Regions from separate parts of the Viridibacillus sp. KH_047 genome, predicted to be linked through region 1. Evidence: riboswitches for the same ligand, from Rfam matches in the RefSeq annotation. Region 1 holds a riboswitch; each other region holds the start of a gene.
What was found. A riboswitch is a leader RNA that binds a small molecule or an ion and turns the genes downstream of it on or off. The one in region 1 is predicted to bind lysine.

Region 1 (6,365 bases):
TGCTATAATTCTACTCAAGGTATTTTACAAAAAATACAATTTCAAGGAGTTGGAGATGAGGTATGGGTAAATGTCCTAAATGTGACGGAAACGAAATGAAAAAAGGAGTACTTCACAGTGGTGCTGTAATTCTTCAAATGGTTCCAGCAAATAATATCAGAGGCAAATCTTCACCTGTATCAGCTGAGTATTGTAATGATTGTGGATACATTGAAACTTTTTATGTCACTGAGCCTAAGAATTTGCAATAGCTTTTCTTATTCCACTATTGATTAATATGTCATTCAGATAATTTATTGCTTTACTCCCTATAAACACATTCATGAATTTGTTTATAATTGCAATTGGGTGTGAATTAATAAAACAAAAAAACTACGCAGCTTAGAGGCTACGTAGTTCTTTTTTAGTTAACGGTGACTATCAAAGTCACAATCTTCTAGTTTGACGATTTTCGTTTTATGAACAATTTTATAGCCAAACCAAATAGCTAAGAAAATTGGCAATCCGATATATGAAACAAGGATACCGTACCAGTCGATATGATCACCTGTGAATGCTGTATAGTTTTGTCCAACAACAACGATTGCACAAAGTACAAAGGCAAAGATCGGACCGAATGGGAACCATTTTGCTTTATAAGGTAATTCGTTTAAATCGCGACCTTGTACAATATAGGCTTTACGGAATCTGTAATGACTTACTGCAATCCCTAACCAAGCTACAAATCCACACATACCTGATGCATTTAACAACCAAATGTAGACAACACCATCACCAAAGAATGATGCGATGAATGATACACAAGCAACTAAACAAGTTGCCACTAACGCAGCCATCGGAATACCGCGTTTGTTTAGTTTAGTAAACATTTTAGGCGCTTTACCATCTTTAGCAAGCTCCCAAAGCATACGTGATGAAGCATATAAACCAGAGTTTCCTGATGATAAAATCGCTGTTAAAATGATCGCATTCATAATTGAAGCTGCAAACGCGATTCCTGCATTTTCAAATACTAAAGTAAACGGACTTACTGTAATATCACTACTAGCTAAACGTTCATCAGTAAATGGAATTAATAAGCCAATCGCTAAAATCGCTAAAATGTAGAATAACAGAATACGCCAGAAAACTTGACGAACAGCTTTCGGAATATTCTTTCCTGGATCTTCAGTTTCACCAGCAGTAATTCCTAGTAGTTCTGTTCCTTGGAATGAGAAACCTGCTGCTAAGAAGATACCAAACATTGCGAAGAAACCACCATGGAATGGACCATCTTCAATGAAGAAGTTTTTGAATCCAACTGGGTCATGTCCACCCATTAAACCAAATACCATCAAGAAGCTGACGATGATAAAGACGACAATTGTAACGACTTTAATAAGTGAAAACCAATATTCACTTTCACCAAAGCTTTTAATCGATAAGACATTCAAAGTGAAGATGATTACTAAAAATCCTGCGGTCCAGACGAATGATGATACATCAGGGAACCAAAATTTCATAATTAATGATACAGCTGCAATTTCAGCTGCGATTGTAATTGCCCAGTTATACCAGTAGTTCCAACCAAGAGCAAAACCTAGCGCTGGGTCAACGAATTTAGATGCGTAAGTACTAAACGAACCTGATACAGGCATAAATGCTGCCATTTCCCCTAAGCTTGTCATTAAGAAGAACACCATAATACCAATTAAAGAATATGCTAATAACGCTCCACCTGGACCCGCTTCGTGGATAGCTCCACCACTTGCTAAGAACAGCCCTGTACCGATTGTTCCTCCAAGTGAAATCATCGTCACATGACGACTTTTCAATCCTCTATTAAGACCTTGCGTTTCTACGCTTTGGCCGTTATTTTTATTACTCATTAAGAATCTCCTCTTTCCATTTTTCATTGCAAGAAGGTTAACTTGATGTCATAAAAAATACCATCACAAGGAATATGCGATGGTATCAAAACATGCCCATCAACCTTGATAAAGATAGCTCAACACGCCCGCTAAGACGTGACAGTTCTGCACCTTTCGGCAACAGCCCCAATGATTATAAGAAAAAGCTTATAAACACTTCGGCGATATTCCCTTTCAAATAGAATCACTGACGCTTTTCGCCTCATCCATTTTACTTTTTAATACCGCGACCTCTACCTCATCGAATGGATGAGGCATTGCAATATATTAATTTAATATGCCCCTATTATAATACAAGAGAGTTCTATGTTCAAGATGTAAATTTTCTTGAATATTAAAACATTTTAAGTTAATGTTTGTTAAATCTTCAAAATATTACTTCAGTATCACTCGGTAGCGTTTGAATATGCTTTAAATAATTGAGCACTTTAACACCTTCTTCATAACTTTGGAATGAAAGCATGCTAGCAACATTTGTTGCTGTACTTTGAAATAAATCACACATAGTAAATAGTGCTTGCCATGCTGAATCATAGCTAGCATTATTATATGTTGCAAGTAACTGCTCCCACATCTCTTTTGGTAATAGGTACTCAAGGTCCTTGCCGTTTTTACCAACACTTCTAGAAAAGTCTGTTTGCACTCCGACTTGCCATGAAAGCATTTGAATAAGCATTTCACGCGTATTATTAAAATGTGCTTGTGCATAGAGCATCTCTTTTCTCCATAATCCTTTCGCAATATATGTAGCAACCCACCAAAATTCATTACAACAATCTTTATAATGTTCTTCTGTTGGGCATTGTACCCAGTAATTGACGTCCGTTGGTAGAGGGAGTTTAGGGAGTGACCCATCTTTATCTAACAAGATTGTAGTTAAACTGTCTTCTTTACAATATGCTTCTTGTTCTTCGACAGGGATAAGCATCAAATCAATTCGGTTCCCATCCGAAAATTGCATCAAATATGTATAGCGCCCGCCAAGCTCAGGTTTAAACAACACCATATCTTCTGGCGTTTGCATAATGATCCTCTCTCCAAAAATATCTACCCAATGAGGATTGTTAGTAAATGATTTGATATCCGTCACAATATAAACGATATCAAAATCTTGAAAGGGATCCTTTTTTACATTTATATTTGTTCTTGAACCATTCATACAAACTGCACGTACTCGCTCATCATTTTCCGCTACATCTAGGATTAAATCCATCATTTGTTGCGCTGTTCTCATCATCAATACCCCCGTATTAAATTGGTGATTTTATTTTAAGCCATCTTATTAGGATTATCCATTTTCTTTGATATAATTAACCTTTGTCAATTAGTAGGTTTAAAATATTATAAGATTCATAAATATATATAATAGGAGGCGTTACAATTGGCAACAAATCAAGCTGTTCAAAATAGCAACAAGCTAAAATGGAATCGTAATGTTTGGTTACTTGTAATTGGGATTATTTTCATCGCTTCTACATTACGTGCTCCTTTAACATCTGTAGGTCCAATCATTTCATTTATTCGTGATGGCCTACATATTTCAAATGTATTAGCAGGATTTATCACAACGATTCCCTTACTTGCTTTTGCTGTTATTTCACCATTTGCGCCAAAATTTTCAAAGCGCTTTGGCATAGAACGTACTTTACTATTCTCAACAGCATTACTAGCTATAGGAATTCTTACTCGATCTTTAGGAACGACATCCATGCTGTTATTAGGTACATCCCTAATTGGTGTCGCAATTGCTTTTGGAAATGTACTATTACCAAGCTTAATTAAATTGAAATTCCCTTTACAAGTTGGATTATTAACAGGGTTATTCACAGTCTCTATGAATATATCGGCTAGCTTAGCAGCTGGGATTAGTTATCCGCTCGCTAGTGGTGAATTCGGTTGGAAAATTGCACTTGGTATTTGGTTCATTTTAGCGGTTATTGCCTTTATTGTTTGGCTTCCACAAATCCGCAAACCTAAGTCAGAAGTGAAAAGTGCCACTCAAACTAAGAAAGAACAAGTCCCACTTTGGAAATCTCCCCTTACTTGGACCGTTACATTAGCAATGGGTTTCCAATCTCTTATCTTCTATACAACCGCTGCTTGGATTCCTGAAATGCTGCAATCACAAGGTATGAGTGCTAATACAGCTGGATGGATGTTCTCCTTTATGCAGTTCTCACAATTGCCTGCAACGTTTATCATTCCTATTATTGCAGGTCGTAGAAAAGATCAACGTCCTCTTGTTGCAGTATACGGCATTCTTTATATAGTAGGATTTGGTGGTATTTTAGCTGGATGGACTTCATTGACAGTATTATGGATGATATTGCTAGGACTTGCAGGTGGTGCATCATTTAGTTTAGCGATGATGTTCTTCTCACTTCGTACGCGTACAGCTGATGAAGCGGCTGAATTATCAGGTACTGCTCAATCATTCGGTTATTTATTAGCGGCAGTTGGCCCTGTACTATTTGGCTTTATCCATGATATTTCAAATAGTTGGACAACAGCCAACTTCCTATTCCTTATTACTGTAGTATTATTAGTGTCAGCTGGTATGCATGCTGCAAAAGAAGGTTATGTTACACCTGAAAAGTAGAGATGAATCCGAGCTTATAATGGCTCGGATTTTTTCGTATTGTTAACTTAAAACTACATTATCCTAACCATACTAGTCATAGAAAAAAGCTATTACGCAGTCTCAATCACTGCATAATAGCTTCTCTAGATTTATCGGTGCACTAATCTATATAACTTATTTCTCAAAATGATAACGACCATTTAACAATTCAAATGTAGCAGGTTCTTTAGCTCCTGAGAAATTCACTTGGAATGGACATTCTCCTAGTTCTGCTAATACTTTTGCAACAACTCCCTCTCCAATAGGGCTAGCAAAGTATAAGTCACCGCCAGCTAATGTAAGAACCTGTATAATAGCATTCAACTCCGGATCGACATACGCTTCTGCAAACTCTAACCCTAAATATCGAGACCATTTTTCAGCAGTTTTTTCAGCATCTATTACTGCAAAAGTAACACCTGCAAAGTCCAACTTTTCTGGTTGCTTTCCAATGACTCCTTTTTCAACTTGCTCCTGTCTACGCTTATCATCATTGTCATCCCATTGAATAATAAATGGCAATTGAAGAGAGTCATTTTCTTCTCCAGCGTAAAGTAATTGCCAGCTTATAATACTGCCATCCGGTCGTTTTCTATTCATTGGCACTGGACCATTTACTGATAAACCTTGCTCTTTCAAACGCTCTGCTATACCTTCAATATCCGTTGTGCGAATTGCAAATCTTACGAAACCTTCTGTGAAATCATTATTTACTACTGTTTCAATAAGGCTGTGATGCAAATGCTCTGCCCCAGTTACTAGCTCTCTGTCGTATGTACCAAGGTACTCTATATAACTTAGATCAAAGTAACTAAGTGCATTGTACGTTCCGCGTCCTTCATGTACGCCACCTTCAACAGCATGAATTCCTTGGTTTTGTAATGATTGTATTACTTCTTTTGGTTCCTCTACAAAATGTACTACGTGATCAAAAGATAATGTCATGTTCAAGTCCCCTTATTTAAATAAATAATGTGAAACGATTTTCACAAATGCTTTCTCTATTGTTAATAACGCTCTTTCATCAAAATCGAATTTCGGATGATGATGTGCAAAATGAGTGCGTTCGTCGTCATTCTGTGATCCTGCTTTAAAATAAGTACCTGGCTTTTCATTTAAAAAGTACGCAAAATCCTCTCCACCCATTGACGGTTCAAATTCAATCACCGATTCAGTACCAAATTCCCTTTCAAATAAATCTTTCACAAGAGCAGTTTCAGCCGGATGATTGTATAAAGCTGGATAGCCGTGTAAATAATCAATTTCATATGTGGCATGTGCTGATTCCGTTATGCCTTTGACGATTGAGTAGATTTCTTCTTTTACCTTATTACGAACTTCATCCGTCATTGTGCGAACCGTTCCTTCAATAAGTGCCGAATCTGCAATAATATTAAAAGCACTTCCTGCATGGAATACACCGACTGTCACTACCGCTGCATCAAATGGATTTAAGCGACGACTGACAATTTTCTGCAACGCTCCAACGATTTCGCTACCCACAACAATTGAGTCGATGGATTGTTGTGGTTTCGCACCATGGCCACCTAGTCCTTGAATTTTAATCGCAAATTTATCAACTGCAGCCATTTTAAAACCATCCCCAACAGATACCTTTCCAACTGGTGAACCCGAATCTAAATGCGCGCCAAATACATAATCGACTTCCTTCAATACATCTTCAGCAATCATGAATTTCGCACCACCAGGAGGTTTTTCTTCCGCATGTTGGAAGATAAAAATAATATTACCGTGCAGATGCTCTCTGTAATGGCTTAGCGTTTTTGCTGTCGCAAGTAATGCGGCCGTATGTCCATCGTGACCACAAGCATGCA
Region 2 (12,791 bases), 790 kb from region 1:
TGATTTAAGTAGTTTAGGGTACCGCATAATAAAACAATGCCAGGTCTCTATCCTAGACCTGGCATTGTTTTATTAATGTAGATTAAGTTTTTCTTCTACTTTCCGACAGACTTCATCTGCGGATAGGCCCGCCGCTTCAATGATTGAACCTTGAATGGACGTATCGTGAATGCCCAGTGCATTATTGTCCAACCCTGTAATGACACAACAATCTACACCCGTTGCATCTGATTCATGTTTCAGTTCAACGATCTCATATCCCTTTGCAAGCAAAGCCTCTGATACATTCGTTAATGATTGCTCTACACCGATTATCGACATAGTAGGGTTCACCTCCTAGTTGATAAGATGTCCGTTTCTACTTATATTTATGTATACAATTTCAACTAAAACAAAGACAAAACCCCATAATAAGATATCTTGTATAAGTAGTGTCGATGACAATGGTCCATAAAATAAAAAAAAACGCACATCTTAAAAGATGTGCGTTTCTTCAGCTATCTATCATTACCCTCTTCTTCCGCCTCTGCCACCGCGTTTAGACTCGGTGCTGCGTTTTAGAGTAGATAAGTTATCTTCACTTGATTTTAAGAATTTAGCCATCTTATCTTCAAAGGTTTCCTTCGGTTGGAAATTACCTCGTTGGCGATTATCCTTCTGACGATATGGGCGCTTCGTATAAGAAGACGTACTTTCAACAGGTTTATCAATCGCTTTTTTAATAGATAGGGCAATTTTTCCTTCTTTTTCGCTTAGGACCTTTACTTCTACTTGATCCCCAACTTTAAGATGTTCATTAATATCTTTTACGTAAGCTTCTGCAACTTCACTAATGTGCACAAGCCCTGTCACCTTATCCGGTAACTCAACAAACGCACCAAAATTCGTGATTCCTGTAACCTTACCTTGTACCTTACTACCAATTTCTACTGACAATCCATTTCCTCCTAATAAATACTATACTTTATTATATCAAATTTTTTTTTTGATGCCAGTCATCCGTGATATTATTTAATATCAACAATATATTCAATTTAATACTAATAACTTAAGTAGTATTGGTGGCTGGCACCATTAGATTAATAAATAAATTGCACGCAATAGAGGGAATCAATAATATACTCAGAATATATAAGTGAAGGCGAAAGTCCATTTTTGAGAGGAGGAAATGACTAATGTCAAAGAAAGTATTATTGTTAGCTGGAGATGCCGTTGAAGCTTTGGAGATTTATTATCCGTATTTTCGTTGTCTTGAAGAGGGCTATGATGTGCAAATAGCTGCTCCATCGAAGAAAAACTTACAAACGGTCGTTCATGATTTTATTGGTTGGGATACTTATACTGAGAGTAAAGGATACCTTATTGAATCTCATTTGGCGTTTGAGGATGTACAGCCTGAAGAGTATGATGGATTGATTATACCTGGAGGAAGAGCTCCTGAATACATTCGATTAAATGAAAATGTTCCAAAGATCGTCGCTCATTTCTTTGAGGCAAATAAACCAGTTGCAGCAATTTGCCACGCTAGTCTCATTTTAACAACTGTTTCTCAATACTTAAAAGGTCGGGAATTAACGGCTTATATCGCATGTAAACCAGATGTAGAAGCTGCAGGAGCAACTTATATTGAAGACCCTCTCCATGTTCAAGGAAACCTCATTTCCGGACATGCATGGCCAGATCTACCAGGATTTATGAGAGAATTCATTAAACAACTAAATCAATAAAATTTGTTATTAAAAAAGAGACAAAAGAACGTATCCAAAATATCTTAATGTATTTTGGATACGTTTCTTTATAGCTACTGATTCACTTCCTCATAAACCTCATTCATAAACAATAATCATTTGGCCATTGGAATTTTTCTGAATATGATGGCTTTTTTAGTGTGTAACTCAATTGGCCATTCTACACTTTCTGTTACTAAACTCTACCACACTTATTCTGCCTGCATTTATTATTTTTCCATTCGTTTCACAGAATATACTTTTGTAATTAACTATATTTTTTATTTCAAAAATACTATTTAAAATCCCTTCCTTCAAAAGCTTACTTTAATTTTTTTGTTTTTTGAAATAGATATTTATATTGCTATAGCAGCCTAAAACAACATGTAGGATGGACTTTTCACCTCTTCACTATATGTATTAAAAACAAATCTTTGTCCATTCTAATATCACAAGGAGGTGATAGATATGGCTTCAAATAACCGAAGTTCAAATAAACTTGAAGTACCAGGTGTTCAACAAGCGGTTGATCAAATGAAATATGAAATTGCTCAAGAGTTTGGTGTACAACTTGGAGGAGAAGCTTCTTCTCGCGCAAACGGTTCAGTTGGTGGAGAAATTACTAAACGACTAGTTCAAATGGCTGAAAACCAAGTAAAAGGAAATTCTGGACAATAAAAATCCAAAGTAAGAAGGTAGAGTTATTATGCTCTACCTTTTTACTTTGGATTACCTTACTGAATATAGTTTATTACTACTTTCTCCCGCTTTTTCCTTATCCATTAATCTCTTCTTATTAACATAGTTGTTTTACTACTTATGATATTTAACTAAAAACTATATCTCTTTAAAACTTGGAGGATATTTTTTAAATCCTTTTGTTGTAATTAGCGCATAAACAAATCCTATAGCTAACCAAATAAATCCTATTTTTAACGTCATTGGTGACAGATTGATAAATAAGTAGAAACAGATTAAAAATCCAAGAGCCGGAATTAAAAAGTAACGAATAAATTTCTTCTCTTTTTTACGGAAATAATAATACACAATTACGGATAAATTAACGAGCATAAAACCTGCTAAACCACCAAAGTTCATTAATTCTGCAACTAGGTCAATTGGTAAAAAAATCGCACCTACTATACTAATGCTACACAATAATAAAATATTATAGACCGGTGTTTTATATTTCGGGTGTAAATGTGTAAAGAATTTCTTTGAAAGTACTTCATCACGTCCCATACTAAACATTAAACGTGAAGCACTTGCCTGACCAGTTATACCTGCTGTAAATGTCGAAGCAATAATAGCTACTGTGTAAAGTGTTGCAAGCAGTGCACCACCTGCAGCATTTGCAATATCAAATAGAGCTGTATCAGCTGAGCTGAAGCTAGTTACATCTGGCCATACCAGTTGTGCAACATAAGCTTGTACGATAAAAATAACCCCACCGATTAAACAAGAAAGAATAGCCGCTTTCCAAATATCATCTTTTGGATTTACTGCTTCTTCTGATAATGTTGTGATTGAGTCAAATCCCAAGAACGAGAAGCAGGCCATCGCTGCACCAGAAATAATCGTTGTCATTACGAACGTCTCATCATTAAAGAATGGTGTAATCGAAATTAAAGAAAATACACCATCTTCAACAACAATCGCTTTCATACAGAAAATCACAAAAATGACTACAACAATCCCCATGAAGATTACAAGGAGTTGGTTGGTTTTAGCAGCTATTCCGATTCCCAGGACATTTACAACAGTAATTATACCGGCAATAAGTAATACCCACGCCCAGTATGGAATCGCTGGAATTAATGCATTCGCATAGGATGCACCGACCATGAAGACAATTAATGGCACTAATACATAGTCCATAAACATCGCCCATCCTGCAAAAAAACCTAAATGTGCGTTAATCGCACGTTGTGTATATGTATACGTAGAGCCACCAATTGGAAACGCCGCAGCCATTCGACCGTAGCTATATGCAGAAAACATCATCGCTACCATCGCGACTAAATACGCTAACGGTAGCATACCGCCTGTTGATTCTGCCGCAAAGCCGTATATATAAGCAGGAGCAATTGGTGTCATAAACGCGATACCATAGATTACTAAATCTTTCAGTGTGAGAACACGTTTAAAATGAGGAGCTACATTTCCTTGAGTTGTATTGCTCTGAACATTACTCATTTAAAAGCTTCCTCTCTACCCTTGAACTACTGCACGTTGTTCAATTTCTTCTGTAATCAAATCAATGACTTCTACTGTGCTCATTACTTGGCAATAAATTTGATTCATAATCATAATTTCTGCATCATGAAGTTGTTGCGTAGCAGCTGCACATGCATCCTCAACTAGAATCACTTCAAAGCCTGCATCAGCTAGACTTCGTACAGTTGAAGCTACACATTGGTCTGTCACAACTCCTGTACAAACAACCGTTTCAATACCCATGTTGCGAAGTAAAAATTCATAATTTGTGCCACTTAAAACACTGTCTGTCGTTTTATTTACTACGATTTCATCGTCTAATGGTTTTAATTCATCTACCATTTCTGCTCCCGGATCACCGATTGGTAATAAAATATTGTTCCAACCTGGGCGACGTTGTACAGGGGAACGGTCACGTCCGTCCTTATGATGACATGCAATACGACCGAAAGTTACTTCTAAACTATTTTCGCGGAAAAAGTCTAGTAGTTTTTTATTGTTTGGAATCGTTAAGTTATCAATACGATCAAAGAAATATGTCCATTTATCAAACATGTCTTTTTCTCGTGCAATTTGAGCATCCAATCCATCTCGGCTAATAAATTGATGTTGCATATCAACTACTAAAAGCGCTGTTGTTGCTGGATCTAATTTCATTTTTTCTTCACCCGTCGGAATAAAATCATAATAAAGTGTTTGTTGTTTTTCCATTATACGTTCCTCCATTAAGCTCCTATAAGCTAAATTAGTTTTTAACTAAATAAAAAAGAGATCCTCTATGTGCTAAAGAATCTCTTGCAGACAATAAAAAATGACTACATCATTTCTGATTAAGAAACCAAAAATGATGTAGTCATTCTAAAGTCCCCAACCCTGTCTCTTATGAGATAGCACAACTTAATAAACCGGGAAGTTCATTAAGACAGTCCTGTGGTTTTTCACCACAGACCCAGCACGTAATGATGAGAATCCATTGCATGCTTCGGCGACATTCCCTTCTGAATAGCTTCTTCGTCTTCTCTGACTCTACTATTCGCTAATAAATATCGCACCTCTACCTCACAATCAAAAAAGTGAGGTTTATTTAATTATTAAGACCATTATATTGTTATAAGATTTTTCTGTCAATACAGATTTTTGTAATAATTACAAAAGTAGACTTAGCACAATATATTTAATTATGTTTTTACTCTATCCCAATTCCAACTAAGTCACCCACTCTACATGTGTGGAGTGTATGTGGCAACACAATGGATGCTGGTGGGTTTATGTAAAATGATTGGTTAATTTCAGAAACCAATCATTTGTTATTTAATTTATAAATAGTACGCTTAAACAATAGCCATTATATGTTGAAGAAATCTATTTATTGTTTATCATTCAAGCATGGGCCACAGTTACTTAAACAGAACTTTCGTATGGAAATTTATTAAGTGGTCATATGTTCTTTCTTTAAAAATTCCATTAGATATTTTTTGAATTGTAAGACTGCATGTTTAGATGTTTTTCCTTTTAACCAGGCTAGACCAACCGGTCGATAACAATAAGGTTCAATTAACCTAATTTTTTTCAAGTGTGTTAATTCTTCATCGGTATATGCATATTTAGGAAAAAAAGTAATCCCTAGATTCTCTTTGACTAAGTTTAAAATAATCGACAATTCTTTTCCCTCAAACTTTATATTCGGAATAAATCCAGCTTGCTTACAAAAAGAGTCTGTTACAACTCGCCAATTTAAGCCAATTGGGAATGTAATAAATGATTCGTTTTTTAACTCTTCTAAACTTACAAACTCCCTAGTGGCAAGACGATGTTTTTCAGATACTAATAAATAAACTTCTTCATTAAATAAATGAACCCATTCAATTTCTTTGTCTTTTATTTGAGATGTTGAAATACAAATATCAGTTTTTTCATCTTTAAGTGATGCTACCATTTCATCATCTGACATAACATGTTGACTCATTTTTGTATTTGGTCTTTGCGATAAAAATCCACCCACTAATTTAGGCAAAAATCCAGATGTCATAACACCTAGTGAAAAATCCGCATTTCCTAATCCTGCTAAATCATATATCTCATTTTCGGCATCCTCTAATAATTGTAGTGCTTTTTCTACTTTTTCTTTATAAATCTTGCCGTACTTATTTAATTGTATTTGTTTCCCTTTCCGATCAAATAACTGTATCCCTAAGTTTTGCTCTAACCTGGCAATCGATTTACTCAGTGAGCCCTGAGAAATTTCTAGTTCAACTGCAGCTTTTGACATGTGTTGATATTCAGCAACTATTAAAAAGTATTCTAGTTGGAGTAACTGCAAAAAAAAAACCTCCCCCTTTATACCGTATAGTAAAACATTAATTTTCAATCATTTTGTGTACATGTTACCACAATTTATTACCAAAACAACACTTATAACCCTAATGGAATATGTAAGTACTTAGCGGTTATTGAAACACTTTCATTTAAAACATATGATGGAATTGTTCGATAAATTGACACATTTAATTATACAATATTCGCTATAAAGGCGTGATTAAAAGGAGAAGTTATTATGAAAATCCAAGCAGCAGTATCACACAATGTTGGAGAAGCATTAAAAATTGAAGAAGTAGAATTAATGGAACCAGGTTCTGATGAAGTTCTTATTAAAATAGTCGCTACAGGTGTTTGTCACACTGATGCAGAATCAATCAATGGGAAAGGCGCTCCATTTCCAGCAGTACTTGGACACGAAGGTGCTGGTATTGTAGAAAAGGTTGGTTCTAGTGTTACAAATGTACAACCCGGAGATCATGTTGTTCTTTCATATGCTTATTGTGGCGAATGTTCACAATGTTTAACTGGACACCAAAACTTATGTGAAAGAACAGTAGAACTTAATTTTGGTGGTAAATCAAAAGATGGTGATAACCGTATTCATCAACATCATCATTCAGTTTCGTCTTTCTTTGGTCAATCTTCATTTGCAACGTATTCAGTTGCCAATAAAAACAATGTTGTAAAAGTAGATAAAGACGTTGATTTAGCATTATTAGGTCCATTAGGATGTGGTATTCAAACTGGTAGTGGCACAGTCATGAATAGTTTACGTTCAGAACCAGGTACTTCTATTGTTATTTATGGTGGTGGTGCAGTTGGTTTAAGTGCAGTGATGGCTGCTAAAATCATGGGACTAAAGCATATTATTGTTGTTGATCTTCACCAAAGTCGTTTAGATCTTGCAAAAGAACTTGGTGCTACTCATACACTTAATGGTAAAGAAATGGACGTTGTAACAGAAATCAAAGAAATTACAAACGGTGGGTCTCACTATGCTGTTGAAACAACAGGTGCAACACCAGTAATTAAACAATCAATTGCTGCTTTACGCGTATCAGGTAAAGTTGCCATCGTTGGTATGGGTGGAGATGTAACAATTAACTTTACAAATGATATTCTAATGGAAGGTAAATCTATCGTTGGTACAGTTCAAGGAGATTCAGTACCGCAACAACACATTCCTAAATTAGTGAACTACTATAAAGAAGGAAAATTCCCATTCGATAAATTAGTAAAATTCTATGACTTCGAAGACATTAATCAAGCATTTGAAGATTCAAAAACAGGTATCACAATTAAACCAATAGTAAAAATCGCCAAATAGTTTTAGTTGTTAACATTAACCCACACAAATTTAGACCTTTCTAGTTTTGTTTGGGTTTTATTGTATTAGCTAAAAATCAAAACCAACAAAAATTCTGATATATATTAAACTAATTCCAACCACGCGACAGCTTCGCAATGTGTCGCATGCAGGCACATACCACATAGGAGATAAATTTATCTAAACATAAATAATCATACATTTGAAAAAAACATCCTCAATATTTGTGATTGTATTATTACAAAGTTAATCGTTAAAACACAAAAAGCCCTTTCCGTGAAAGAGGCTTTTTGTGAAAATTAAATATGCTATTCCATTACGCTCTATACCTAACAGCCAATCCTTTTAAGAATTTACGTGCGAAATTATCGCCGCACTCTTTATAATTTCTATGCCCTGGTTTTCTAAAGATAGCGCCTAATTCACCTTTTGAAACAGCTATACCGCCATCATCAAGGATATCCAACATATCTTCTGTTGTTAATTGTAGTGCTACTTTCAATTTTTTCAGAAGCATATTATTCACATGATCCTTAGTTGGTTCAGGAGCTTTTGGTTGCCCTGGTTTTGCATCCTGTTTTCCTCTTTTAAAAGTAATGAAGCCATTTAAAAATGACTCTAACATTTTATAATCACATTTTATCTGATCGTCATTTTCTTCTACGTTAACTTCATCATCAAATTCATCTTTTGATTTTGTCAGTATCTTTGGTACTTCTTCTCTTGATACTTCCATACCACCAAGCTTAAATATCTCTACCATATCTCTATTTTTTATATCTAGAGCGTACCTTGTTCTAATTAAAATATCATTGTTATCCATTTATAATGCACCTCATACTATTGCTTTTTTTCTTCATCGCTTCAGCAGTTTAATTGTCCTTTAAGAATCTTAACACGTATATACACAACGTTGTTAGTAGTACCTAAAAAAAATTCGATTTCTATCAATTAGCTTTAGGAGTCGACATCTATAATTACATCACCTAAATTATTCAAAAAGAGTGATAAAGACATACTACTCTACAAATAAGTGTAAACACTTTTACAATCTCCATTTTCACAAGAACTAGCGTTTATTTCAAGTTATGTCGTATTCTCTTTTATAGCTTTTTCAAAATTGAATTGAGCTAGTACTCACACATCATTATTTTCTCGTTCACTAACTAATCTATACTAACCATTTGTTATTTTTATAATTAAACAATTATAAAAAAGACCATAGGGAATTTTTAAATCCATGGTCTTTTATAGCATCGCACAGTATGTGGTTTTGAATTTAGACTTCTTCAATATAAACTGAATAAAGTCATATGATTAATATGCTATCAATCAAAACGGGAATGCTGACGCTTTTCCTTATATGAAATCAATCCAATCAAGCCAACTATGGAGAAGATAACAGGCGCAATGAAACCATAATAGTATCCATCAACTTGATTACCTGTAGTAGCTTGAAAATGATCCAATATATATCCAAAAATGATTGGTAGCAAGACAGCACTTAGAAAGCCACCCGTATTCGCAACTCCAGAAACAATGCCGGATTCCTTTATAGGGAAAGATTGACGTACAGCTGCAAAAGTTAATGCACTTGACCCATATCCAAATCCAATGATAAAGAATAGTATAATTAGTAAGAAAAATGACGGATGCCCATTAGATAAAAGGAAAGAAAACCAACCCAATAAAACCGTGCTATGAACGACAATATATGGCCTTTTTATTGTTTCTAACCGGCTTGAAATCCAACTAGTTAGGGGAGCTCCAATAAGTGCCCCGATGAGACCAACCATAATCAGCTGGCTTGCATCTGAGCGTGTCATTTCATACATATTCATCCCATATGGTACTGCCCAAGAACTGATAAACCCTACATAACCTCCAACTACTCCAAAATGACAAAAGAATAGTGCCCATGCTTGCCGATTTGAAAAAATTCTCCGCAATAAAACTACTGTTTTTTCGCGTTGTACTTCTACTGTTACAACTACCGGTTCATCCAAAAAGATTCGTTTAGGCTTTTTTACAAGTACAATATAAAGGAGAAATCCACATAAACATAATAATAGTCCTGCTGAGAAAAATGCTGCTCTCCAACCAAGTAAAAGTATCAATGTGGAGAAAGGGACTGTCGCCAATAAGAAACCAAGACTTCCTGTCATTCCCGCCAGCCCAATTAATCTCACAAATTCCTTTGTATGAAACCATTGGGCCAAAATTAGCACCATATTAACCCATATAGTCGCATCCCCTATCCCAGTTAATATTCTGGAAAAGAAAAGGACGAATTCATGTGTACCAAGACTATAAATGATTGTACCTAAACCTGTAAGTATGGCACCGATAATTAGAAAAAAGTTTGGGCCAAAACGATCGGCCAAAATCCCCATCGGAATTTGCAAACTCGTGTACACTAAAAATTGTATACTCGTCAATAACCCAATCGTTGATGCAGTTACATTAAAATCCCTCATCAATTGATCCGTAATCAATCCCGGAGCAGTCCGTTGGCTCGCCATTAACAAGTAAGTAAACAATACAGAAACAAATACAATCCATCTGTATCTGCTATTTTGTTTGTCCAATGATCACTACTCCTATTAGCTTTTAGTCTATATATATGTATTCATGTAACGGTAAAAAACTGTTTTCCAGAGTTATTTTATAATTTGAATTGGGGTGGAAATGTTTTAGTTCACTAAGTTTAATAAAAAAGCTTGAATCTTGGATTTTATCGCCTCTGCACAGAATCTTGAGCCCCCCTAACCTTTTCACCAAATTTCAACCCATCATACATAAGATACTTCTTATCATCTTCTTCTCAATCTATACTTCGTTCACAAACAAAAAGTGGATAAAGGATGGAGAGATTGGGATAACCCCTTTTCTCCATCCTTTATCCACACGGTTTGTACAACTTTATTTCATATAGCAAGAGAATCTATTTTTGCTTTACAATACTAGTTTCTACCACGCGACCGCTTAAGTTAGATTTTCTATCTTAACTCGCCTAATTCATAAAATCATAGTAAAACAGACGGTTTAGAAGTGCATTATAACACTTCTAAACCGTCTGTTTTTAACATTTCAAATATCTATTAAGTTAAATTCTTTACCCTAACGTCCCTGATCCTAATTACTATCAGACGCGTTACACAAAAATTCATTTCAATTCGAGCCATGCACAACACTCAACATGTGTTGGGTATATGTGGTGCTGGTGGGTTCAATACCGCATTCATCCCTGCCAATTTACTGCTTAATAAGCTCTAACTTTTTTTTCAGTTACATCATTCTATCGTCAATCAACATTGTTTGATTCAAAGTTATCAAGTAATGCACGCACTTCATCTGTTGATTTCGTGTTCATCAATTGATTTCTTAATTCAGCAGCTCCAGGGAATCCTTTGACATAAATTTTGAAAAAGCGATGAAGCCCTGTCATTGATCGTGGTAGTACTTCCGCATATTGATCTTGAAGATCAAGCTGCAGTCTTAAAAGATCAAGATACTCTTTACTGCTATGCTCTTTTGGCTCTTTTTCAAAAGCAAAAGGATTTTTAAAAATACCTCGCCCGATCATAACGCCATCAATACCATATTGTTCAGCAAGCTGCATCCCAGTTTGACGGTCAGGAATGTCTCCATTGATTGTTAGTAGCGTATTCGGTGCGATACGGTCACGTAATTTTTTGATTTCCGGAATTAGCTCCCAATGCGCATCTACTTGGCTCATTTCCTTTCTTGTACGTAAATGAATAGAAATGTTCGCAATATCCTGCTTTAAAATATGCGTTAGCCACTCCTCCCACTCATTTATCTCGTTATAGCCAATTCGTGTTTTCACGCTGACAGGCAGTCCACCCGCTTTTGCTGCTTGAATAAGTTCTGCCGCAACTTCTGGACGCAGAATAAGGCCACTACCTTTCCCTCTCGTTGCCACATTCGGTACAGGGCAGCCCATATTAATATCGATGCCTTTAAATCCTAGCTCTGCCATGCCAATACTCATTTGACGGAAATATTCGGGATTATCCCCCCAAATATGTGCCACCATTGGCTGTTCATCTTCTGTAAAAACCAAACGGCCTTGCACACTTTTCATGCCCTCTGGATGACAATAGCTATCCGAGTTTGTAAACTCTGTGAAAAATACATCCGGTCGACCGGCTTCACTTACTACGTGACGAAAAACAACATCTGTTACATCTTCCATTGGTGCAAGTACAAAAAACGGCTTCGGTAAACTCTCCCAAAAATTCTCTGTCATATTTAATTTCAAATCCTCTCATTATGGGTACATAGTCAAACGCTCATCCCAAAATTAATAACTAAAATGTTTCTATTTCTTTATTACTTATGCCATGTTTAATATTTAATAGATTAATCCCACCAGTCCCTAACAGTGTTAGGAATATATGTGGACATTCCATAGATGTCTGCTAGTTAAAGTCATTAAATCATTTTAAAGTATAACCTAGCTTTATTAATTTATCTTCATACAATGTTCTCTTAACTATATTTTCATGTTGAAAAAAATATAGTTGGCATTTTCACTTTTTATAATGACCTTGTTATTGAACGGTATTTTTCGTTAAGAAAGGGTAATATAAAAAAATCACGATTTCATTTTATATTGATACATTTCCCCCCACAATATTAGCTTGATTTATTTGAGAAATGTAAAAGTAAAAGCAGATTATTTAGAAGTACATTATCATACTTCTGAACCATCTGCTTTTTTCATTTTACTGTTTAATTAAACTAGCTCCAACCAAGCGACCGCTTCACAATGCGCCGTATGTGGGAACATATCCACAGGTTGCACTTCCTGTGTTTTATAGCCACCATCTTCTAAAATCCTTAAATCTCTTGCCAATGTAGCTGGGTTACAAGATACATACACAACACGTTTTGGACGTTGCTCTAAAATGGTATTTAACAATGCTTCGTCGCAACCTTTGCGTGGTGGATCGACTACTAAAACGTCTGCTGTTTTGCCTTCTTTGTACCAGCGTGGAATGACTTCTTCTGCTGGACCTGCCTCGAAATACGTATTTATAAAGCCATTCAGTTCAGCGTTACGTTTCGCATCTTCAATTGCTTGCGGTACGATTTCCACACCCATTACAGATTTCGCTTTTTGTGCTAGGAATAATGAAATTGAACCAATGCCACAGTAAGCATCGATCACTGTT
Region 3 (12,791 bases), 1.3 Mb from region 1:
ACTGATCTAACGAACCGTGACGTTTTTGGTTATGCGGTTGATAAAGGTTGGATGTGTATCCAAGTATTCTTTGTACGACAAGGAAAGTTAATCGAGAGAGATGTTTCATTATTCCCGATTTATCGAGACCCTGAGGAAGAATTCTTAACATTTGTGGGACGCTTTTATGAACAGGCAGAACATATCAAGCCGAAGGAAATCTTCATACCTACGAATATTGAAGGGGACCTTCTAGCTACAGTACTTGATGTAAAAGTGACGATTCCTCAAAGGGGAAAGAAAAAAGAACTTGTTGATTTAGCGAGTAAAAATGCACAAATTGCTATCTCTGAGAAATTCCAGTTACTTGAGCGTCAAGAAAAAAGGACAATAGGTGCCTGCGAAGAATTGGGAAATGCGATGAATATTGCGACACCGCTTCGCATAGAATCATTTGATAACTCCCATATTTTTGGTGCGGACGCCGTTTCAGCGATGGTTGTTTTTATTGACGGTAAGCCGAGCAAAAAGGATTATCGAAAATATAAAATTCAAGTTGCTGCAAAGCACGACGATTACGGAGCAATGCGAGAAGTCATTCGCCGAAGATATACTCGTGTATTAAGAGATGGCTTACCCTTACCCGATTTAATCGTTATTGATGGTGGGAAAGGACAAATGGAAGTGGCAAGAGAAATCTTAGAAGATGAGCTTGGTTTAGATATTCCTATTGCAGGTTTGGCAAAAGATGATAAACACCAAACTTCTCAATTGCTGTATGGCTCGCCGCCAGAAATTATTCCGTTGAAGAGAACGAGTGAAGCATTTTATCTTTTACAAAGAATTCAAGATGAAGTTCACCGTTTTGCTATTACCTTCCATCGCCAATTACATGAGAAGAATGCCATTACATCTGTTCTCGATGAAATTGAAGGAATTGGTCCGAAACGTAAGCAGCAGCTTCTCAAACAATTTGGATCTGTTAAAAAAATTCGTGAGGCATCCTATGAAGAGTTAATTGCTGCGAATGTACCAAAAAAACTAGCTCATACCATATTTACTTATTTTTCTGAAAAATAAATTGCAGTAATCTGAAAATTATGTTAAAGTAACATTACTATTATAAATAATCACTAATTAGTGATGATAGAGGCGCGGATTTCAAGAGTAATCAGCAAGAGGATGAATAGATCCTATGACTGCTGATGAAAGGGGAGGCCGCCGAAGTGATAAATTGACTATTTCAAATTTATTACTGGTTCTACATTTAACAAGTGTAGAATTGTCAGATCCGTTTCGGTTCTGGAGGGCTATCTCACATGAATGTTCTTTTGAACGTGCATGCTACGAGGCGGCTTTTCACACGGAAACGTGTGGAAGGCTGCTTTTTTCATAAGATGTCATTGTGATACGGTCGTCATAACAAATAAGGGAGAGGTTATGAGTGAGTTGTTTAGTTTTTAAATTTGGTGGTACATCAGTTGCAACGATTGAACGCGTATTGCATGTGGCAAAGCGCATTCAGAAAGAGAAAGATAAGGGCTATGACATTGTCGTTGTTGTTTCAGCAATGGGTAAAACGACGGATAAGTTAGTAGAGATGGCACATGAAGTAATGCCAAATCCATCGAAGCGTGAAATGGATACGCTCTTAACAACTGGTGAGCAGGTGACTATCTCATTATTAACGATTGCATTGCAAAGTTTAGGGTTATCAGCGCAGTCTTTCACTGGTTGGCAAGCTGGTATCTTAACGGAAGGGATTCCAAGTGATTCCCGCATTGTTGAAATCCAATCTGAAAATGTGCAAAAAGCATTGGATAAAGGCCAAGTTGCGGTAGTTGCAGGTTTCCAAGGAATCGATAGTAATAACAATATTACAACTCTAGGTCGCGGAGGATCAGATACAACAGCAGTTGCTTTAGCTGCAGCATTAGGTGCCGAGCGCTGTGATATTTATACAGATGTTGATGGTGTGTACACTTCAGATCCACGTTATGTTCCAAAAGCTCGCAAACTACAGGAACTGTCATATGATGAAATGTTAGAATTAGCAAATTTAGGAGCAGGTGTCTTACATCCACGTGCCGTAGAGTTTGCAAAAAACTACAAGATCCCATTAGCAGTTCGCTCTAGTTATGTAGACGATGAAGGAACAATTATGAAGGAGGAAGTTGAAGTGGAAAAAGATTTAGTTGTACGTGGAGTAGCGTTTATGTCAGATATTGTTCGTGTAACGGTAGGATACGAGGGGAATTATAAAGGTTCTTTAGTCAATATTTTCACGGTTTTAGCTGATAATCATATAAATGTTGATATTATCGTTCAAACTATACTCGAAGGGATAGAGCCTTCAGTATCATTTACTATTACGAAAGAAAATTTAGCAGATACCGCTCGAGTATTAGAAGCAAATAAATCTAAAATTGGTTATTGTCATGTGAATTATGAAGAGGACGTAGCTAAGGTATCGATTGTAGGTTCTGGTATGGTGTCTAATCCTGGCGTAGCCGCAAAAATGTTCGATCGCTTACATAAAGAAAACATTACATTGAAAATGGTAAGTACTTCTGAAATAAAAATTTCTGTTGTCATTCCACAAGAATCGATGTTGTTAACTGCAAACGCATTACATGATGAATTTGAGTTGGCAGCTAGTCTAGCAATTCAAGTTTAATCATAAAATAAAAAGAAGCTGACTAGCCATCTTGAACAGATATTTAGTCAGCTTCTTTTTATAGTTTGTCTTTTAAATCCCATTTAACATGGAATCGTACAAGCCCACGTTTTGCTTTCTTTTCGTCGTAGCATTCTGTTAAGAAACCACTGATTTTCTCTTGTTGAGCTGCTAGGAAGCCACTTTCAAGACGGAAGCAGCGTTTGTCAAATTGCATAGCCTCAGGATCTCCAGTGAGAGTATAAAACGTTTCATCTTTAGATTGTTTTTCTATAGAAAGCTCTCCCCATCCGGCTTCTTGAAAAAATGAAACAGCTTCTTCCATGCTGTATAAAGGAAACTTGCGTGCTAACTCTTTGCCGCACCAATATAGGATATCTTCCTCGTTTTTTCCAAGAACAGACGAGAGAACGTGATCTCTGATTAGTTCGTAACCAAATAATGGGAAGTGTTGAGTGTTAGTAGATGACATGATTTGCCTTCTTTCATTTAATTTTGTCTAATTTTTGTCAGAGTTAGAGAATAGCGTTTTCTAGTAGAATATTTATGTATTTACGAGAAAAAAGCATGATTTAAAGGTATCTAGAAATAGTGCTAGTTACCTTGACGCTCTGCCATGATGAGAGTACAATGAACTTGTCATAATATTGTACCATGATGAAATATGCAGTCAATGGATACCGCGTTGGAAAGCGTTGGTAGTTGTTCGTCTGTCTATTTTCAGTATTAAGGGGGGTAACAGTTTTGTCGAAAGATCGAGAGTTTTATTGGCGTCGACTGCATTCACTTCTTGGAATTATTCCAGTTGGACTGTTCTTGACGCAACACTTGTTTATTAACTTTACAGCAACAAAAGGTGCAGAATCATTTAACACAGCAAGTGAATTTATGGGGAGTCTCCCATTCTTATGGGCTCTAGAATGGATTGTGATTTACATTCCATTAATGTTCCATGCTTTTTATGGTGTGTACATAGCCTTCACTGGGCAACCAAACACTAAACGTTTTAGCACTTTCCGTAACTGGATGTACGTATTGCAACGTTTCACAGGAGTATTCCTAGTTGTGTTTATCGCATGGCATATTTTCCAAACTCGTATCCAAAAAGCACTTGGAACTGAAGTTGATTACAACATGATGGCAGATGTTCTATCTAATCCTTGGATGGTAGCATTCTATATCGCTGGTATTATTTCAGCAACTTTCCACTTAGCTAACGGTGTTTGGGCATTCCTAGTAAGTTGGGGAATTACTCAATCTCCAAAATCTCAAAAAATCGCAACATATGTTACTATTTTAATTTTCTTAGTGTTATCTGTAGTCGGCGTATCGGCTTTACTTGCATTCGTATAAGGCAGTGCACTTAAAATCATGTAAGCGCTTGATTACTAATTGAAAGAGGAGTGAGAAATATCATGGCTAAAAGCAAATTGATAGTCGTTGGCGGCGGTCTTGCTGGTTTAATGGCTACTATGAAAGCAGCCGAAATGGGCACAGAAGTTGAATTATTCTCATTAGTACCAGTAAAACGCTCACACTCTGTTTGTGCACAGGGCGGAATCAACGGTGCTGTTAATACAAAAGGTGAAGGGGATTCTCCATGGATCCACTTTGATGATACAGTTTACGGTGGGGACTTCTTAGCGAACCAACCACCAGTAAAAGCAATGGCTGATGCGGCACCAGGAATCATCCATTTATTTGACCGTATGGGTGTTATGTTCAACCGTACACCAGAAGGTTTATTAGATTTCCGTCGTTTCGGTGGTACATTAATGCACCGTACAGCATTTGCTGGTGCGACAACAGGTCAACAACTTCTATACGCTCTAGACGAACAAGTTCGTAAATGGGAAGTAGAAGGCTTAGTAACAAAATACGAAGGTTGGGAATTCTTAGGACTAGTTCTTGATGACGAAGGCGTATGTAAAGGGATTAAAGCACAAAACCTTACAACTCACGAAATCAAAGCATTCCGTTCTGACGCAGTGATCATGGCAAGTGGTGGTCCTGGTATTATCTTCGGTAAATCAACAAACTCAATGATTAACACTGGTTCGGCAGCATCTATCGTTTATCAACAAGGTGCTAAATACGCGAACGGTGAGTTCATCCAAATTCACCCTACAGCAATTCCTGGTGACGATAAACTTCGTCTAATGTCAGAATCTGCTCGTGGTGAAGGTGGCCGTATTTGGACTTACAAAGACGGTAAACCTTGGTACTTCTTAGAAGAAAAATATCCTGCATACGGTAACTTAGTGCCACGTGATATTGCAACACGTGAAATCTTTGACGTTTGTATTAACCAAAAACTTGGTGTCAACGGTGAAAACGTTGTTTATCTAGATCTTTCTCACAAAGATCCACATGAACTTGACATTAAGCTTGGTGGTATCATTGAAATCTACCAAAAATTCGTAGGTGACGATCCACATAAAGTACCTATGAAGATCTTCCCAGCAGTTCATTATTCTATGGGCGGTCTATGGGTAGATTACGATCAACATACAACTATTCCAGGTCTATTTGCTGCAGGTGAATGTGATTACTCTCAACACGGTGGTAACCGTTTAGGAGCTAACTCATTATTATCAGCTATCTATGGTGGTAGTATTGCAGGACCAAACGCTGTTAACTACATCAAAGGTCTTGAAAAACATGTAGAAGATCTTCCTTCTTCAATTTACGATTCCGCAGTTGCTGAAGAACAGCAAAAATGGGATGATACATTGAAATTAGACGGTAACGAAAATGCATACCTACTTCACAAAGAACTTGGTGAATGGATGACAGCTAACGCTACTGTTGTACGTTTCAACGATAAATTAAGAGCAACAGACAATAAAATCATGGAATTACAAGAACGTTATAACAACATCAACATTAACGATACTGCTAAATGGAGTAACCAAGGTGTACAATTCACTCGTCAGTTGAAAAACATGATGGCTCTTGCTCGTGTTATTACTTTAGGTGCGTTAAATCGTGATGAAAGTCGTGGGGCACACTATAAACCAGACTTCCCAGAACGTGATGATGAAAACTTCTTGAAAACAACTATCGCGGAATTCACTCCATCTACTGAGCCTAAATTAAGCTACGAAGAAGTTGATGTTTCGTTAATTCCACCACGTAAACGTGACTATTCTGCAAAGAAAGGGGATAAATAATCATGGGACAAGCAGTTGAAACGAAATATATTAGTGTAGAAATTGAACGTCAAGATACAACGGATTCACAACCATATTGGGAAAAATTCAACGTACCTTACCGTCATGGTATGAACGTAATTTCTATATTAATGGAAATTCAACGTAATCCAGTAACTGCTGATGGTAAAAATACATCTCCAGTTTCATGGGACATGAGCTGCCTTGAAGAAGTTTGTGGTGCATGTTCAATGGTTATTAACGGTCGTCCTCGTCAATCATGTTCAGCGTTAGTTGACCAACTAGAACAACCAATTAAATTACAACCAATGAGCACTTTCCCTGTCATTCGTGACCTGCAAATCGACCGTAGCCGCATGTTTGATTCACTTAAAAAAGTGAAAGCATGGGTTCCAATCGATGGTTCTTATGATCTTGGTGAAGGTCCACGTATGCCAGAGCGCAAACGTGAATGGGCTTATGAATTATCTAAATGTATGACTTGTGGTGTTTGTCTTGAAGCATGTCCTAACGTGAATACTCATTCTGATTTCATGGGACCAGCTCCACTTTCACAAGTACGTTTATTTAATGCTCACCCAACAGGTGCAATGAACAAAGACGAGCGTCTAGCGGCAATCATGGGCGAAGGCGGTCTTGCTAACTGTGGTAATTCTCAAAACTGTGTAGTAGCATGTCCAAAAGGTATTCCTTTGACTACTTCTATCGCATCTTTGAACCGTGCTACTACAGTACAAATGTTCAAAAACTTCTTTGGTTCTGACCATATGGTTGACTAATCTATTATTGAAAAGTAACAGATTAGAAACTTTTAAAACAGCTTCACACTTTTGTGTGAAGCTGTTTTTGTGTTATTTATAGAATGTTTGTCCGTGTTTATCATTGGTATTTTCTGTTATAATTAAATGAATAACTGTTCATTTTCAAAGGGGGAAATACTATGCAATCATCATACATTAGTAATATGGAAGAATGGAAAAAGGGGTTTTCGTTTTCAGTACCTGTGCAAGTAAGGTTTTCAGAGACTGATATGTTTGGACATATGAATAATACAGTGCCAATCACATATTTTGAATATGCACGAATCGAATTTTTAAAGTATCTTGGTTTTATGGGAAAATGGATGCAAGTAGATGAAGAAGCCATTCCTGTTGTGGCAGATATTCAATGTGATTATGTGAAGCAAGTGTACTTTGAGGAGCAATTGAATATTTTTGTGAAAATAGAGAATATCGGCAACTCATCATTAGATCTACATTATTTGGCAATCAATAATAAGGAAGAGATGTGCTTTACAGGACGCGGAACCATTGTGCAAATGAACCGTCAAACTGGGAAGTCTATAAGGTGGAATGAATCACAATTACAGAGTGTTCAAGTATAAAATTTGAATAGCCGTCACCGCTTTGCCACTTCCGACATACGCTACATGGAAGAGGGGATTGGAGGGCCGCGTGTGATGAGTCATTCACATCATCGTTCATTGTTAACAAAGCGTGAACGGGAAATTTTTCAATTACTTGTAAAAGACTTTTCGACAAAGGAAATAGCCACACAACTTCACATCAGTGAAAAAACTGTGCGCAATCATATTTCCAATACTATCCAGAAACTCGGTGTGTCAGGCCGTGCACAAGCGATGATTGAGCTTCTTCGTCTAGGAGAATTGTCTTTAGGATGAATGTGCTCTTGCCATTTTCGTCAAAACACTTCACAATAAAGGGATAAGTAATCCTTTTGAGGAGTGAAGGTTCACATGACAAATCAAGATCCAAAGTCCACACATGATGCTGAACAAGTAGCATTTTTGGAAAAAGAGCTTCGACATATTTCGGCATTAATTAAGCAGAAGGGTCGAGAAATATTAAGTAACTATACAATTACACCTCCGCAATTCATTGCGTTACAATGGCTTCATGAGATTGGTGACATGACAATTGGAGATTTATCAAATAAAATGTATTTAGCGTTTAGCACGACGACTGATTTAGTCGATCGCATGGAAAAAAATGCGCTTGTTAAACGTGTACGTGACAATGAGGATCGTCGAGTTGTTCGAATCCATCTATTAGAAGAAGGCGAACGTATAATTGAAGAAGTGATTGTAAAACGTCAAAAATACTTAAACGACATCGTAACAGATTTTAGTAAAACAGAAGTACTAGAATTATCAAGATTATTACACAAACTATATAACGAAATGAACCAGGATTGAGGCGGTTAACGTGAATGCTCCCATCGGAGTGATTGATTCAGGTGTTGGTGGACTAACCGTTGTAAAAGAAATGCTACGATTACTACCGAACGAATCCATATATTATATTGGTGATACAGCAAGATGCCCGTATGGACCACGTTCACAAGAACAAGTGAGAACCTTTACATGGCAAATGGCGGACGCATTGTCGAAAATGAATATTAAAATGCTTGTCATTGCTTGCAACACCGCAACTGCAGTTGCTTTAGAAAGCTTGCAAAAGAAATGTCCTTTCCCAGTTATCGGTGTTATTAACCCAGGTGCTAGAGCAGCGATTAAAGCGACGAAAAGCCATGACATTGTAGTCCTTGGTACAGAGGGCACAGTGAAGAGTGGTGCATATGATGAGGCGCTCTATTCACTTTCATCATCTAGTAGAGTAACATCACTAGCTTGCCCGTCATTTGTTCCTTTAGTGGAAAGTGGCGAGTACGAAGGGGAATTTGCTGACCAGTTAGTAAAAGAAAGTTTACAACCATTACATCAAACAAGTTTTGATACGGTTATTTTAGGCTGTACACATTATCCACTTATTCAGCGGAATATTGAACAGACTGTAGGTGAACACGTTCAAGTTGTGTCTTCAGCAGAAGAAACAGCTAAGGACGTCCAAAATCTACTGAGTTATCATCATATAGCAAGAAAGGAACAATTAGCACCAGAGCACCGTTTCTATACGACGGGCTCGGTGCCGATGTTCCAATTAATTGCGAATAAATGGCTACCACTTCAGAAGATACAAGTGAAAAGAATTACTTTAAAAAAGTAATAGCGTAAATAATATAGTAAAAGCCCGAAATGATGGACATTTCGGGGTTTTACTATGAATAAAAACAACATAATTGGAGGTACATCATGACAAGAAATGATGGACGTAAAAAAGACGAGCTAAGACCGATTCAAATGGACAAGGACTATTTAATGCACCCGGAAGGCTCTGTTTTAATAACAGTTGGGAATACGAAAGTCATTTGTAATGCAACGATTGAAGAAAAAGTACCACCATTTATGCGAGGAGAAGGAAAAGGTTGGGTAACAGCAGAGTATTCAATGTTACCAAGAGCAACTGAATCACGAACTCGTCGCGAAGCATCAGCAGGTAAAATTGGCGGTCGTACAATGGAAATCCAACGTTTAATTGGACGAGCTTTACGCGCAGTTGTAGATTTAGAAAAACTTGGAGAAAGAACGATTTGGATCGACTGTGATGTCATTCAAGCAGATGGAGGCACGCGTACAGCTTCTATTACTGGTGCGTTTGTAGCAATGGCAGATGCAGTGGCGAAACTACAAGACGCAGGTAAAATTACGCACTACCCATTAAAAGACTTCCTAGCAGCAACAAGTGTAGGTATCGCAGCAGAAGAGGGTGCTATTTTAGATTTAAATTATCTTGAAGACTCGGCGGCAGAAGTGGATATGAATATTGTTCAAACAGGTAAAGGACAATTTGTAGAGCTACAAGGTACTGGAGAAGAATCTACATTCACTCGTGAACAATTAAATGAGCTTTTAGCATTAGGCGAAATAGGTGTTCAACAATTAATCAATGCTCAAAAAGAAGTGTTAGGTGAAGTAGCACTACGCATTGAACGTAATTTGGAGGCAGTAAAATGAAACAAGTCGTAATCGCAACGAAAAATAAAGGGAAAGCGAAGGATTTTGAAGCAATTTTCGGTCCTTTAGGCTTTGAAGTCGTAACATTATTTGATGTAGCACCTGACTTAGAAATTGAAGAAACAGGGACAACTTTCGAAGAGAATGCCATTCTAAAAGCTGAAACAGTAGCTAACTTACTTGGCAAAATTGTCATTGCGGATGATAGTGGCCTACAAATTGATGCATTAAACGGTGAACCCGGCGTTTATTCAGCGCGCTATGCAGGCGATCACGATGATGAGGCAAATATGCAAAAGGCATTGAAAAACCTTGAAGGCGTAAAAGAAGAAGATCGTACAGCACGCTTCTGTTGTGCACTAGCTATCGCGGGACCAAATCAAGAAACAACTACTGTTTTTGGTACTTGCGAAGGCTTGATTTTAACAGAAAAACGCGGTACAAATGGTTTCGGTTATGACCCAATCTTCTTTGTTCCACAACTTAACAAAGCCATGGCAGAGCTAACACCTGCTGAAAAAGGAGCCATTTCTCACCGAGGTAATGCCATTCGCCTTTTAGCGGATCAATTGCCAACTTGGGTATCAGAAGTGGAGTGATAAATGATGAGAATTCTAGTAATGAGTGACACTCACAGTGACGATACAGTTATAGAACAAGTCGTTTCGAATGTTCAGGATATCGATGCTGTGTTCCATTGCGGTGATAGTGAACTATCTTTTAATGCTGATGAATTACGTAATATGTACAAAGTAAGAGGGAATTGCGATTACGATAAGCAATTTCCAGACGACGTTATTGAAGAAATAGATGGGCAAAAGATCTATATGACACACGGTCATTTATATAATGTCAAACTGACTCTATTACCACTTTCATATCGTGCGGCAGAAGTAGGCGCTAACCTCGTGTTATTTGGCCACTCACACGTGCTAGGAGCGGAATTAATAGATGATACGCTATTTGTTAACCCAGGAAGCCTTCGCATGCCTAGAGGGCGTAAAGAAAAGAGCTATGCAATTATCGATTTCGACGGTACACAGTGGCAAGTCACATTCAAAACAGAAACAAATGAAATCATTACACAAGAGAATTTTTCTATTTTAAAAAAATAATGTTGACACTTTCAAATATCTGATATATACTAAGTATTGTCTTTCCCGTTGGAACGCGGGATTGCACATTTGTCTCAGTAGCTCAGCTGGATAGAGCAGCGCCCTTCTAAGGCGTCGGTCGGGGGTTCGAATCCCTCCTGGGACGTAATAGATATACACTGTGTACGTTTGTATAACAGTGTATATAAAAATTAGGGATCAGGTCAGGGCTTCGGTCATTGAATCTGAATCCTTTTTTTGTTACCACATTATTTTACGTATACGAACTAGATTATCTTCTAATTTATTTGAATAGGTTAGAAGTTTATAAATAGTCGTTAGATACGTCTGAAGGTTAGATTCAATTTAAAAGAGCCAAGCTCATTTTTTATTATTTTCATTGCTGAATGAATATAGGGTATACTTTTATAGTCCTATAATTGCAGATAAAGTAGGAACTAAAAATTAATTGAAAGTTTTATTGGAGGTTTATTATGAATTACATAATCAGTAACAAACAAGTATTTGAACAGGCACAACTACGTCCGGTTTCAGACGTTCAGTTTAGTGAAGAAGAACTTCAAAATGGTATGAAGTTAGCTGTCTCTAAGGTTGATGAGACCCTCTCTTTGTATTTAGTAGATGTAGACGGGCAGAAGAAATTTGATGTCCGTTGGGATGATTCGTCCGAACTTTTCAACGGCTGGTATTCTGCTTGGGATAATTTCTCTTGGTGCCTAAATATAGTTAATAGTCAAAAATGATCGATTAAATAATATCAACTAAAAACGAACATGCATTTTATACCTTTATCCAATTCTAAAGAGGTTATATACCGTATGTTCATATTTACTACCTATAAATGATTAAAAAAGAGGTGAGGGATTACCAATAATACAGTAATCCTTCGCCTCTTTTTCTGTCTTCTTTCCCTTCATCCAAAATGTATCCATTTTGGAGATCAATTATCAATATGTATTATAAATTATCAAATCCATTAAAAATGATATCTCCAACCGTTTGCGCGTTAATATTGATTAATGGGCATTGTACTGTCGTTACTTTCTCAAGACCCCAATAATATCTTTCACCAATTTCAGAGCTTAGTGGTGTAGCGATGCTTATACCTCCAGATGATTCAATACTCATGTATTGCTTATTACGTGTTGGGTTATAAAAACGCCAATGATTAGCTGGAGAACAGCCAGAGCTCCAAGAAGTGATGTCTTTAAAATCAAATTTAGATAAATAAACAGTAGGTTCTAGTGAATTTTCGTTATTAAACAATTCTATTTCTAAAGCAAAAATAGAACCGTTACGCCATTCGTTTTCAAGCTCAATATCCTGCTCCTTTTGGAAAAGTAAAATAAAGTCCTGAATATACCAACCATTTGTATGGTTATCCGATTTATAACGAAGGAATTTGTCTGTAGAAACAACATATTTGTGTTCGGTAGCAATTTGTTTACAGTACTCAAAAAGTTTTTGTATATTTTCATAAGTTTGATGTACTACTTTAAATGCATTTTGTATATTAGCTGATGAATTCATAAAATTGATCTCCTTTTACAATTGTATTAGTAGTGAATTCGAATAATAACTCTTGTTTATGTGGGTTAAATTTATAGCCATTTAGATTATCAATCATTAATTCTGGTGAAATTTCAAATGACTCAAATCGCTCGAAGCCTTTTCTTTTTAAGAGATTTAATAAATCCTGAATGATTAATTGATGAAATGATTCAGAAACAGATAAGTTTATCAATTCAGAGTAAATGGTCTGCCAAGAGATATAACCCAGTATTACATCAGGGTGAATAATTGCAGGTTTACGAGCAATAACATCATTATAAATATTTTCACATGATGGTTCGGTAGCGATAAATAGTAAAACCTTTCTCTTATTACGACCTTTTTTATCCACAATACGAGACTCTCTAGCAAGCTGATTGCGGCTTTCTATCAATTGCATCTCGTGAATTTGATCAAGTAGT

Region 2: it holds a riboswitch for lysine, as region 1 does, so the genes downstream of both, AC3IS5_RS02455 (cysteine hydrolase family protein) here and AC3IS5_RS19270 (amino acid permease) in region 1, are expected to answer to the same signal.
Region 3: it holds a riboswitch for lysine, as region 1 does, so the genes downstream of both, AC3IS5_RS05075 (aspartate kinase) here and AC3IS5_RS19270 (amino acid permease) in region 1, are expected to answer to the same signal.

Annotation. Positions count from the first base shown of each region.
Region 1 covers NZ_CM174479.1:3,939,327-3,945,691, forward strand. The annotation lists gene AC3IS5_RS19265 (acetyltransferase) at 63-251, shown strand; gene AC3IS5_RS19270 (amino acid permease) at 408-1,868, opposite strand; lysine riboswitch at 1,976-2,154, opposite strand; gene AC3IS5_RS19275 (aminoglycoside 6-adenylyltransferase) at 2,278-3,144, opposite strand; gene AC3IS5_RS19280 (CynX/NimT family MFS transporter) at 3,292-4,509, shown strand; gene AC3IS5_RS19285 (VOC family protein) at 4,666-5,475, opposite strand; gene AC3IS5_RS19290 (M20 metallopeptidase family protein) at 5,488-6,365, opposite strand, start outside.
Region 2 covers NZ_CM174479.1:480,985-493,775, reverse strand. The annotation lists gene AC3IS5_RS02480 (YkuS family protein) at 73-321, opposite strand; gene AC3IS5_RS02475 (S1 domain-containing RNA-binding protein) at 508-936, opposite strand; gene AC3IS5_RS02470 (DJ-1/PfpI family protein) at 1,176-1,727, shown strand; gene AC3IS5_RS02465 (alpha/beta-type small acid-soluble spore protein) at 2,196-2,405, shown strand; gene AC3IS5_RS02460 (APC family permease) at 2,565-3,923, opposite strand; gene AC3IS5_RS02455 (cysteine hydrolase family protein) at 3,939-4,655, opposite strand; lysine riboswitch at 4,825-5,009, opposite strand; gene AC3IS5_RS02450 (LysR family transcriptional regulator) at 5,374-6,264, opposite strand; gene AC3IS5_RS02445 (NAD(P)-dependent alcohol dehydrogenase) at 6,499-7,590, shown strand; gene AC3IS5_RS02440 (YehS family protein) at 7,907-8,413, opposite strand; gene AC3IS5_RS02435 (MFS transporter) at 8,919-10,178, opposite strand; gene AC3IS5_RS02430 (tRNA dihydrouridine synthase) at 10,895-11,863, opposite strand; gene rlmD (23S rRNA (uracil(1939)-C(5))-methyltransferase RlmD) at 12,353-12,791, opposite strand, start outside.
Region 3 covers NZ_CM174479.1:1,010,417-1,023,207, forward strand. The annotation lists gene uvrC (excinuclease ABC subunit UvrC) at 1-1,059, shown strand, start outside; lysine riboswitch at 1,119-1,300, shown strand; gene AC3IS5_RS05075 (aspartate kinase) at 1,424-2,656, shown strand; gene AC3IS5_RS05080 (YslB family protein) at 2,715-3,128, opposite strand; gene AC3IS5_RS05085 (succinate dehydrogenase cytochrome b558 subunit) at 3,401-4,009, shown strand; gene sdhA (succinate dehydrogenase flavoprotein subunit) at 4,072-5,829, shown strand; gene sdhB (succinate dehydrogenase iron-sulfur subunit) at 5,832-6,608, shown strand; gene AC3IS5_RS05100 (acyl-CoA thioesterase) at 6,770-7,213, shown strand; gene AC3IS5_RS05105 (helix-turn-helix domain-containing protein) at 7,289-7,510, shown strand; gene AC3IS5_RS05110 (MarR family winged helix-turn-helix transcriptional regulator) at 7,586-8,044, shown strand; gene racE (glutamate racemase) at 8,055-8,855, shown strand; gene rph (ribonuclease PH) at 8,942-9,703, shown strand; gene AC3IS5_RS05125 (XTP/dITP diphosphatase) at 9,700-10,302, shown strand; gene AC3IS5_RS05130 (metallophosphoesterase) at 10,306-10,818, shown strand; tRNA gene AC3IS5_RS05135 (tRNA-Arg) at 10,890-10,963, shown strand; gene AC3IS5_RS05140 (hypothetical protein) at 11,292-11,561, shown strand; gene AC3IS5_RS05145 (hypothetical protein) at 11,776-12,348, opposite strand; gene AC3IS5_RS05150 (hypothetical protein) at 12,332-12,791, opposite strand, start outside.